DNA from 2 places in the Streptomyces sp. SS8 genome. Region 1 is predicted to be linked to the other one. Evidence: riboswitches for the same ligand, from Rfam matches in the RefSeq annotation. Region 1 holds a riboswitch; the other holds the start of a gene.
The links. Region 1 has a riboswitch for glycine ahead of gcvP (aminomethyl-transferring glycine dehydrogenase). Riboswitches for the same ligand answer to the same signal wherever they lie in the genome.
Positions count from the first base shown of each region.

Region 2: another riboswitch for glycine. It lies ahead of gcvT (glycine cleavage system aminomethyltransferase GcvT); the one in region 1 lies ahead of gcvP (aminomethyl-transferring glycine dehydrogenase).

Region 1 covers NZ_JBSVCZ010000031.1:48,231-51,801, forward strand. The annotation lists gene gcvP (aminomethyl-transferring glycine dehydrogenase) at 1-1,332, opposite strand, end outside; glycine riboswitch at 1,514-1,611, opposite strand; gene ACW69E_RS24445 (PRC-barrel domain-containing protein) at 1,771-2,148, shown strand; gene ACW69E_RS24450 (DNA polymerase IV) at 2,064-3,518, opposite strand.
Region 2 covers NZ_JBSVCZ010000027.1:75,692-79,262, reverse strand. The annotation lists gene glyA (serine hydroxymethyltransferase) at 1-18, opposite strand, end outside; gene gcvH (glycine cleavage system protein GcvH) at 93-470, opposite strand; gene gcvT (glycine cleavage system aminomethyltransferase GcvT) at 615-1,742, opposite strand; glycine riboswitch at 1,917-2,026, opposite strand; gene ACW69E_RS23085 (AAA family ATPase) at 2,362-2,958, shown strand; gene ACW69E_RS23080 (enhanced serine sensitivity protein SseB) at 3,073-3,571, shown strand, end outside.

The DNA.
Region 1 (3,571 bases):
GAGCTGCTCGCGTCCGGTGGTCTCGTCGCAGGCGATGCCGACATGGTCGGCGTCGGTCAGGCGCAGGTTGACCCCGGCCTCGCGGGCGGCGGCCACGACCTCGGCGGCCCGGCCGGGCACCCGCGCGGTGACGGTGTCGAAGAACGTGTCGTGGACGATCTCCACTCCGCCCTCGCGCAGCCCCTGGGCGAGGACGGCGGCGTAGCGGTGGGTGCGGCGGGCGATGGCGGCCAGCCCGTCGGGGCCGTGGTAGACGGCGTACATCCCGGCCATCACGGCGAGAAGCACCTGGGCGGTGCAGATGTTGCTGGTGGCCTTCTCCCGGCGGATGTGCTGCTCCCGGGTCTGCAGGGCCAGGCGGTAGGCCCTGGTGCCGTCGGCGTCCACCGAGACGCCCACCAGGCGGCCGGGCAGGTTGCGCGCGAACTTCTCCCGCACCGCCATGAACCCGGCATGCGGCCCGCCGAAGCCCATCGGCACGCCGAAGCGCTGGCTGGATCCCACCGCGATGTCGGCGCCCAGCTCGCCGGGGGAGGGCAGCAGGGTGAGGGCGAGGAGGTCGGCTGCGACGGTGACGACCGCGCCCAGTCCGTGCGCCTCCTCGATCACGGCGCGCAGGTCGCGCACGGCGCCGGAGGCGCCCGGGTACTGCAGCAGCACGCCGAAGACACCCCGCTCGGCGACCTCGGCGGGGATACCGCCGGACAGGTCGGCGACGACGACCTCCACCCCGGTGGGCTCGGCGCGGGTCTCGATCACGGCGATGGTCTGCGGCAGGCAGTCCGCGTCGACCAGGAAGACACCCTGCCTGACCCTGCCGGCCCGCCGGGACAGCGCCATGGCCTCGGCAGCCGCGGTGCCCTCGTCCAGCAGCGAGGCCCCCGAGGTCGGCAGCCCGGTCAGGTCCGCGACCACGGTCTGGAAGTTCAGCAGCGCCTCCAGGCGCCCCTGCGAGATCTCCGGCTGGTACGGGGTGTAGGCCGTGTACCAGGCGGGGTTCTCCATGACGTTGCGCAGGATGACCGGCGGAGTGAAGGTGCCGTGGTAGCCCAGGCCGATCATGGAGTCCAGCACCTGGTTGCGCCCCGCCAGGGAGCGCAGCTCCGCCAGGACCTCCGCCTCGCTGCGGGCCGCGGGCAGGTCCAGCGCCTCGGTACTCCTGATCACCTCCGGTACGGCGGCGGCCGCCAGCTCGTCCAGCGATCCGTAGCCGACCTGGGCGAGCATCTTGGCCCGCTCACCGGCGTCGGGGCCGATGTGGCGCTCCTCGAAGGGAGTGCCCCGCTCCAGCTCCGCGAGGGAGATGGTGTGAGGAGTGCGGTCTGCTGTCATCTGGAGGCCTCCTGGTCTGCGCGACCTGCGAGGGGCACCGCGGCGCGGGTGCCCCGACGGCCTCCCCCTCTGTCATCGCGACCTGAGAGCTTCACCGGTCCGCGCGCGGCCCGGTTTTCACCGTCGGTGAGGAGGGGCTGCGGCGTCGTCCGTCGTGGCCCGCCCTGCTTTCCAGAGTGACCTCACCCGCGCGGTACGTGAGCCTGAGAGATTCCGGGGAGGATTTGCTCCTTCGGCGCCCCCGGCACTGTCGCCGGAGGACTCTCCCGCTCGGGGTCAACAGCCACTTCAGAGCCTACCAGCGCCCGCCGGCACCGACCCGGCGGCGGTTCCCGCCCGCCTCCCCGAGTGGCCGATGCGCCGAATATGCCGTTTCGTTGTTTGTGGCGACTGTTCGCGAGCAGGCGCCTTCTCGTGCGAGGAGTTGGAGGGACCACCGTGCAGACCGACATCGACCCGCGGGATCTGATAGGCCTCAAGGCGTTCGACAGCACCGGACAGAAGATAGGGACCGTGGACGAGGTGTACCTCGACGACGCCACCGGCGTCCCCGAGTGGGCGGCCGTGCGCACCGGGTTCTTCAGCCGCGACGCCTTCGTCCCGCTGGAACCCAGCGAGGTGGCGGACGGGGCGCTGAAGGTGCCCTTCGAGCGTTCCCTGGTAAAGGAGGCGCCGGACTTCGGCGTGGGCCGCCACCTCTCCCCCGAGCAGGAACTGCAGCTCTACCGCCACTACGGGCTGGGGGCGCCCGGCGCCCGCACACCCGCCTCCGACGAGGACATGACATTCGGGCGGATCGCGGGCTCCGAGGCCTGACCACCCCACGGCGGCAGCGGCTCGGAGGGCTCCAGCTCCGGGTCGTCCACCGCGAAGGTGCGCACCCGGCCCGGCGGCGACCCGGGCTGCTCGAACCGCACCGTGACCCGCCCCAGACCACTGCCCTGCACCCAGCCCGGCCCGTACCGCGCATGCCGTATGTCCAGGCCGGGCAGCCAGTGCCTTACCTCCCGCGTCTCCCTCCCGGCCGCCGGTCCGCCCGCCGCCTCAGGCGGAGCGGGGCTCGGCGGCCGGTCCGCACCGGGGAGCCCCGCGGCCCGGGCGCCGGCCTGGGCGAACAGGTCCTCCTGGGTGAAGTCGGCCAGCCCGCTCACCCCGACTCCCAGCAGTCTCACCCCGGCGGTGGTGTCCACGCCCTCGACGAGCCGGGCGGCGGCCTCCCTCACCACAGCCGGGTCGTCGGTCGGGCCGCGCAGCGTCTCGGAGCGGGTGAGCGTGGAGAAGTCGTAGCTGCGGATCTTGACCACCACCGTGCGTCCGCTGCGCCCCGCCGCCCGCAGCCGTGCGACACAGCGGTCGGCGAGCCGTGCGATCTCGGCCTGAATCCTGGCGCGGTCGGTGAGGTCGGTGTCGAAGGTGTCCTCGACCGAGACCGACTTGGCGTCGCGCTCGGCGACCACCGGCCGTTCGTCGATCCCCCGCGCCATCTCGTACAGCGCTCCGCCGTGCGCCCGGCCCAGCAGGCGGACCAGCTCCGCCTCTCCCGCCTCGGCGATCTCGCCGACGGTGGCTATCCCCGCCCGGCGCAGGGTCTGGGCGGTGGCGGGCCCGACACCGGGCAGTGTGCGCACCGGCATCGGCGCCAGCAGTTCCCGCTCGGTGCCCGGCGGGATCACCACCAGCCCGTCGGGTTTGGCCTGTTCCGAGGCGATCTTGGCGAGCATCTTGGACCCGGCCAGCCCCACCGAGCCGCTGAGCCCGGTGGCGGCACGGATGTCCCGGCGCAGCCGTTCGCCCACGGCACGGGCGGCGTCGGCGGACCAGCGCCCCGCCTCTCCCGCCGCCCCGCCCGCCTGGAGGTCCACGAACGCCTCGTCCAGACTGAGCGGCTCCACCAGCGGCGACAGCTCGCGCAGCAGTCCCATCACCACCTCGCTGACCCGGCGGTAGAGCCCGAAACGGGGAGTGAGGTAAGCGGCGTTCGGGCACAGCCGGCGGGCCTGTGCCATCGGCATCGCCGAGTGCACCCCGAAGACCCGGGCCTCGTAGGAGGCGGTGGCGACCACCCCCCGCGGCCCGAGACCACCGACGATCACGGGCTTCTCACGCAGGCTGGGCTTGGCCGCCTGCTCCACGGCGGCGTAGAAGGCGTCCATGTCCAGATGCAGGACCGTCGGTGTCCCTCTCACACCCTTGATACTGCCCTACGTCACCGACAGGGACGGCCGCGTCGTCCGCCTGC
Region 2 (3,571 bases), on a different contig from region 1:
ACTGTTCAGAAGCGACATCCGGGTCTTTCCGATCGTGGTGGGATGGCGGCGGACGGCGGATCCGGGCGCGGAAGGGGCGGACGGGCCGCCGCTCACTCGCCGGTGAAGGCGGCGTACTCGTCGGCGGACAGCAGGTCCGCCGGCTCGTCCGTCACCCGGACCTTGAACAGCCAACCGCCCTCGTAGGGGGCGGAGTTCACCAGCGCCGGGTCGTCCACCACGTCCTGGTTGACCTCGGTGACCTCACCGGTGACCGGCGCGTACAGGTCGCTGACCGACTTGGTCGACTCCAGCTCGCCGCAGGTCTCGCCCGCGGTGACCGTGTCGCCGACCTCAGGGAGCTGCACGAAGACGACGTCGCCGAGGGCGTTCGCCGCGTGCTCGGTGATGCCGATCGTCGAGACGCCGTCCTCGGCGGCCGACAGCCACTCGTGCTCCTTGCTGTAGCGCAGCTGCTGGGGGTTGCTCATGGCGTGATTCTCCTGATCAGGGGTGTGGTGTGAGAAACGGGTCTTGCCAGGTGGGACGGTGTCCCGGGCCGGTGGTGCGGCAAGCGGTCGGTCGGGCGGTACGGCTGGTGGGCGGTACGCGGTGGTACGGAGCGGCCGGGGCCGTCAGCGCTCGCGCCGGTAGAACGGCAGCGCGACGACCTCGTAGGGCTCATGCGTACCGCGGATGTCCACCGCCACACCCCCGGTGCCCGGGGCGGCGTGGGCGGCGTCCACGTACGCCATGGCGATCGGCCTGCCCAGCGTGGGGGAGGGGGCGCCGGAGGTGACCTCGCCGATCACCGAGCCGTCCGCGCCGACCACCGCGTACCCGGCGCGCGGCACCCGGCGGCCGGCGGCGACCAGGCCGACCAGCTTGCGCGGCGGGTTCTCGGCGGCCCGCGCGGCGGCGGCCTCCAGGGCGGCGCGGCCGGTGAAGTCGCCGGGCTTGTCGAACTTCACCACGCGGCCGAGCCCGGCGTCGAAGGGGGTGGTGGAGCGGGCCAGCTCGTGCCCGTACAGCGGCATGCCCGCCTCCAGCCGCAGCGTGTCGCGGCAGGACAGCCCGCACGGCACCAGGCCCTCGTCCGCCCCGGCCTCGGTCAGCGCCCGCCACAGGGTCTCGGCGTCGCCGGGGGCGACGAACAGCTCGAAACCGTCCTCGCCGGTGTAGCCGGTGCGGGCGATCAGCGCCTCCACGCCCGCCACCGTGCCGGGCAGCCCGGCGTAGTACTTCAGGCCGTCGAGGTCGGCGTCGGTGACCTTCGCCAGGACGGCGGCCGCCCGCGGCCCCTGGACGGCCAGGAGGGCGTAGGCGTCGCGGTCGTCGCGCACGGCGGCGCCGGTGAGGCCGGAGGCGCCGAGCCGCTCGGTGAGGGCGTCCAGCACCACCTGGGCGTTGGAGGCGTTGGCGACGACCAGGTACTCCTCGTCGCCCAGCCGGTAGACGATCAGGTCGTCGAGGATGCCGCCGGACTCGTCGCAGATCATGGTGTAGCGCGCCCGGCCCACGGAGACGGCGGACAGATGGCCGACCAGGGCGCGGTCCAGCAGCTCGCCGGCCTGCGGGCCGGTGACGGCGATCTCACCCATGTGGCTCAGGTCGAACAGGCCGGCGCGGGTGCGCACGGCGTTGTGCTCGTCGCGCTCGCTGCCGTAGCGCAGCGGCATGTCCCAGCCTGCGAAGTCCGTCATGGTCGCGCCCAGGGCGCGGTGCACGGCGTCGAGGGCGGTACGGCGGGGGGAATCACTCATGGTCGGCAGGCTCCCAGGCGAGGTGGCGATGTCGTACGAGGACGGCGGGAAGGACACGTCCTCCCCATCTGTCATCGGAACCTGAGAGGTTCGCCGCGAGTCCGCACGGGCGGGCCACGGCTTGCACCTTGGGTGGGACGGCTCCGCTCGGGGCCGCCCGCTTTTCAGATCTGCCTCGTCCACACGGTATCGGGGCCTGAGAGATTCAAGGGAGGACTTGCTCCTTCGGCGCCCCGGAAACCGTCGTTACCAGCGTTTTCCGGGAACTCTCCCGTGCGGACTCGATCGGCCGGTATGCAGTTGACCCGCTCATCATCGCACGCCCGGCGCGCACCGCCCCCGGGCGGGCGCGAAGCCGTGCGGCCGGGCCCGTGACGAGAGGGGTGACGTGACGGGTACGGCACCGTGACACACCTGATGAGCTGCCGTCTTGTCCACCGTCGTCCTTCTTGACACGCTCAGGGTGACGCCGCGAGCACGTGGCGCGAAAGCGGGGAGGGCGTATCCGGTGAGCAGCCTGGAGAGTGCTTGTACGGCACAGGGCGGAGCGCCGCCCCGGCGCAGGGCGGTGCCGGGGAAGGCGGCGCCCGCGGCGGTACCGGCAGCGGTGCCCGCGACGGTGCCGCGGAGAGCGGCGGGGGCCGGCGGACGCGATCTGCGCGGCACCGCGGCGGTGCGGATCCTGCGCTTCCCCGCGGGCGACCGGGTGGTCGTCTCAGGGCTGCCGGGCAGCGGCAAGTCCACCCTGATCCGCCGCGTGGTCGCCGAGGGCGACGCGGTGGTGCGGATCGACTCCCAGGACGTGCGGGAGCGCTGGGAGCGGCGGATGCCCGCCCGGCTGCCGTACGCCGTCTACCGTCCGCTGGTGAGGATCGCGCACTACCTCGCGCTGCGGCGGGCCCTGGCCTCGGGCGCCGGTGTGGTGGTGCACGACTGCGGGGCCCAGGGCTGGGTGCGCCGCTGGCTGGCCCGGGACGCGCGGCGGCGCGGGCGGGCCGTTCACCTGCTGCTGCTGGACGTGCCGCCCGAGGTGGCGCTGGCCGGGCAGGCGGAGCGGGGGCGCGGAGTGTCGGCGTACGCCTTCGCCCGGCACCGGCGGGCGGTGCGCCGGCTGGTGGCGGACGCGGAGGCCGGGCGACTGCCCAGGGGCTGCGTCGCGTCGGTGCTGCTGGACCGGGGAGCGGCGGGGGCACTGCGCGGGGTGGTGTTCGACTGACGTTCGCGCCCGACGCCCGCGACCGGCGTTCGCGTGCCCCGCGCCCCGCGCGCCCGTGAAAGCGTGCGCGGCCGGCGGAGGAGCACACCCGCCCGGTGCCGATAGGGTTTTCCCATGACCATCCCGCAGCAGTACGGACCGGGGCACGGCGGCGGCTGGCCCGGCAACGAGCTGGAGGAGACCCTCGCCGCCTCCCTCGGCGCCCCGGGAGCGGGCGCCCGGCTGCTGGAGGTGCTCGGCCGCAGCAGTCTGTGGGTGCCGCTGCCCGAGGGCGGCTCACCGGCCAGCCCCAACCTCGACCTGCCCACGATCCAGCTCGACGGGGCGCCCTATGTGCCCGTCTTCAGCTCCGAGCAGCAGTTCCGGCAGTGCGCCGGCTCGCATCTGCCCTTCGCCGTCGCGCCCGCGCGGGAGTTCGCCCGGGGTCTGCCGCCGCAGGTGGGCATCGCGGTCAACCCCGACGGCACCGTCGGCGTCCCCCTGCCACCCGAGGCCGTGGCCGAACTGTGCCGCGAGGGCGGGGCCGAGGGGATCCCGGGGACGGCGAGCGGCGCCCGGGTCCGGCTCTTCGAGCCCGACTGGCAGGAGGAGCCGGTGGACTTCCTGGCCGCCG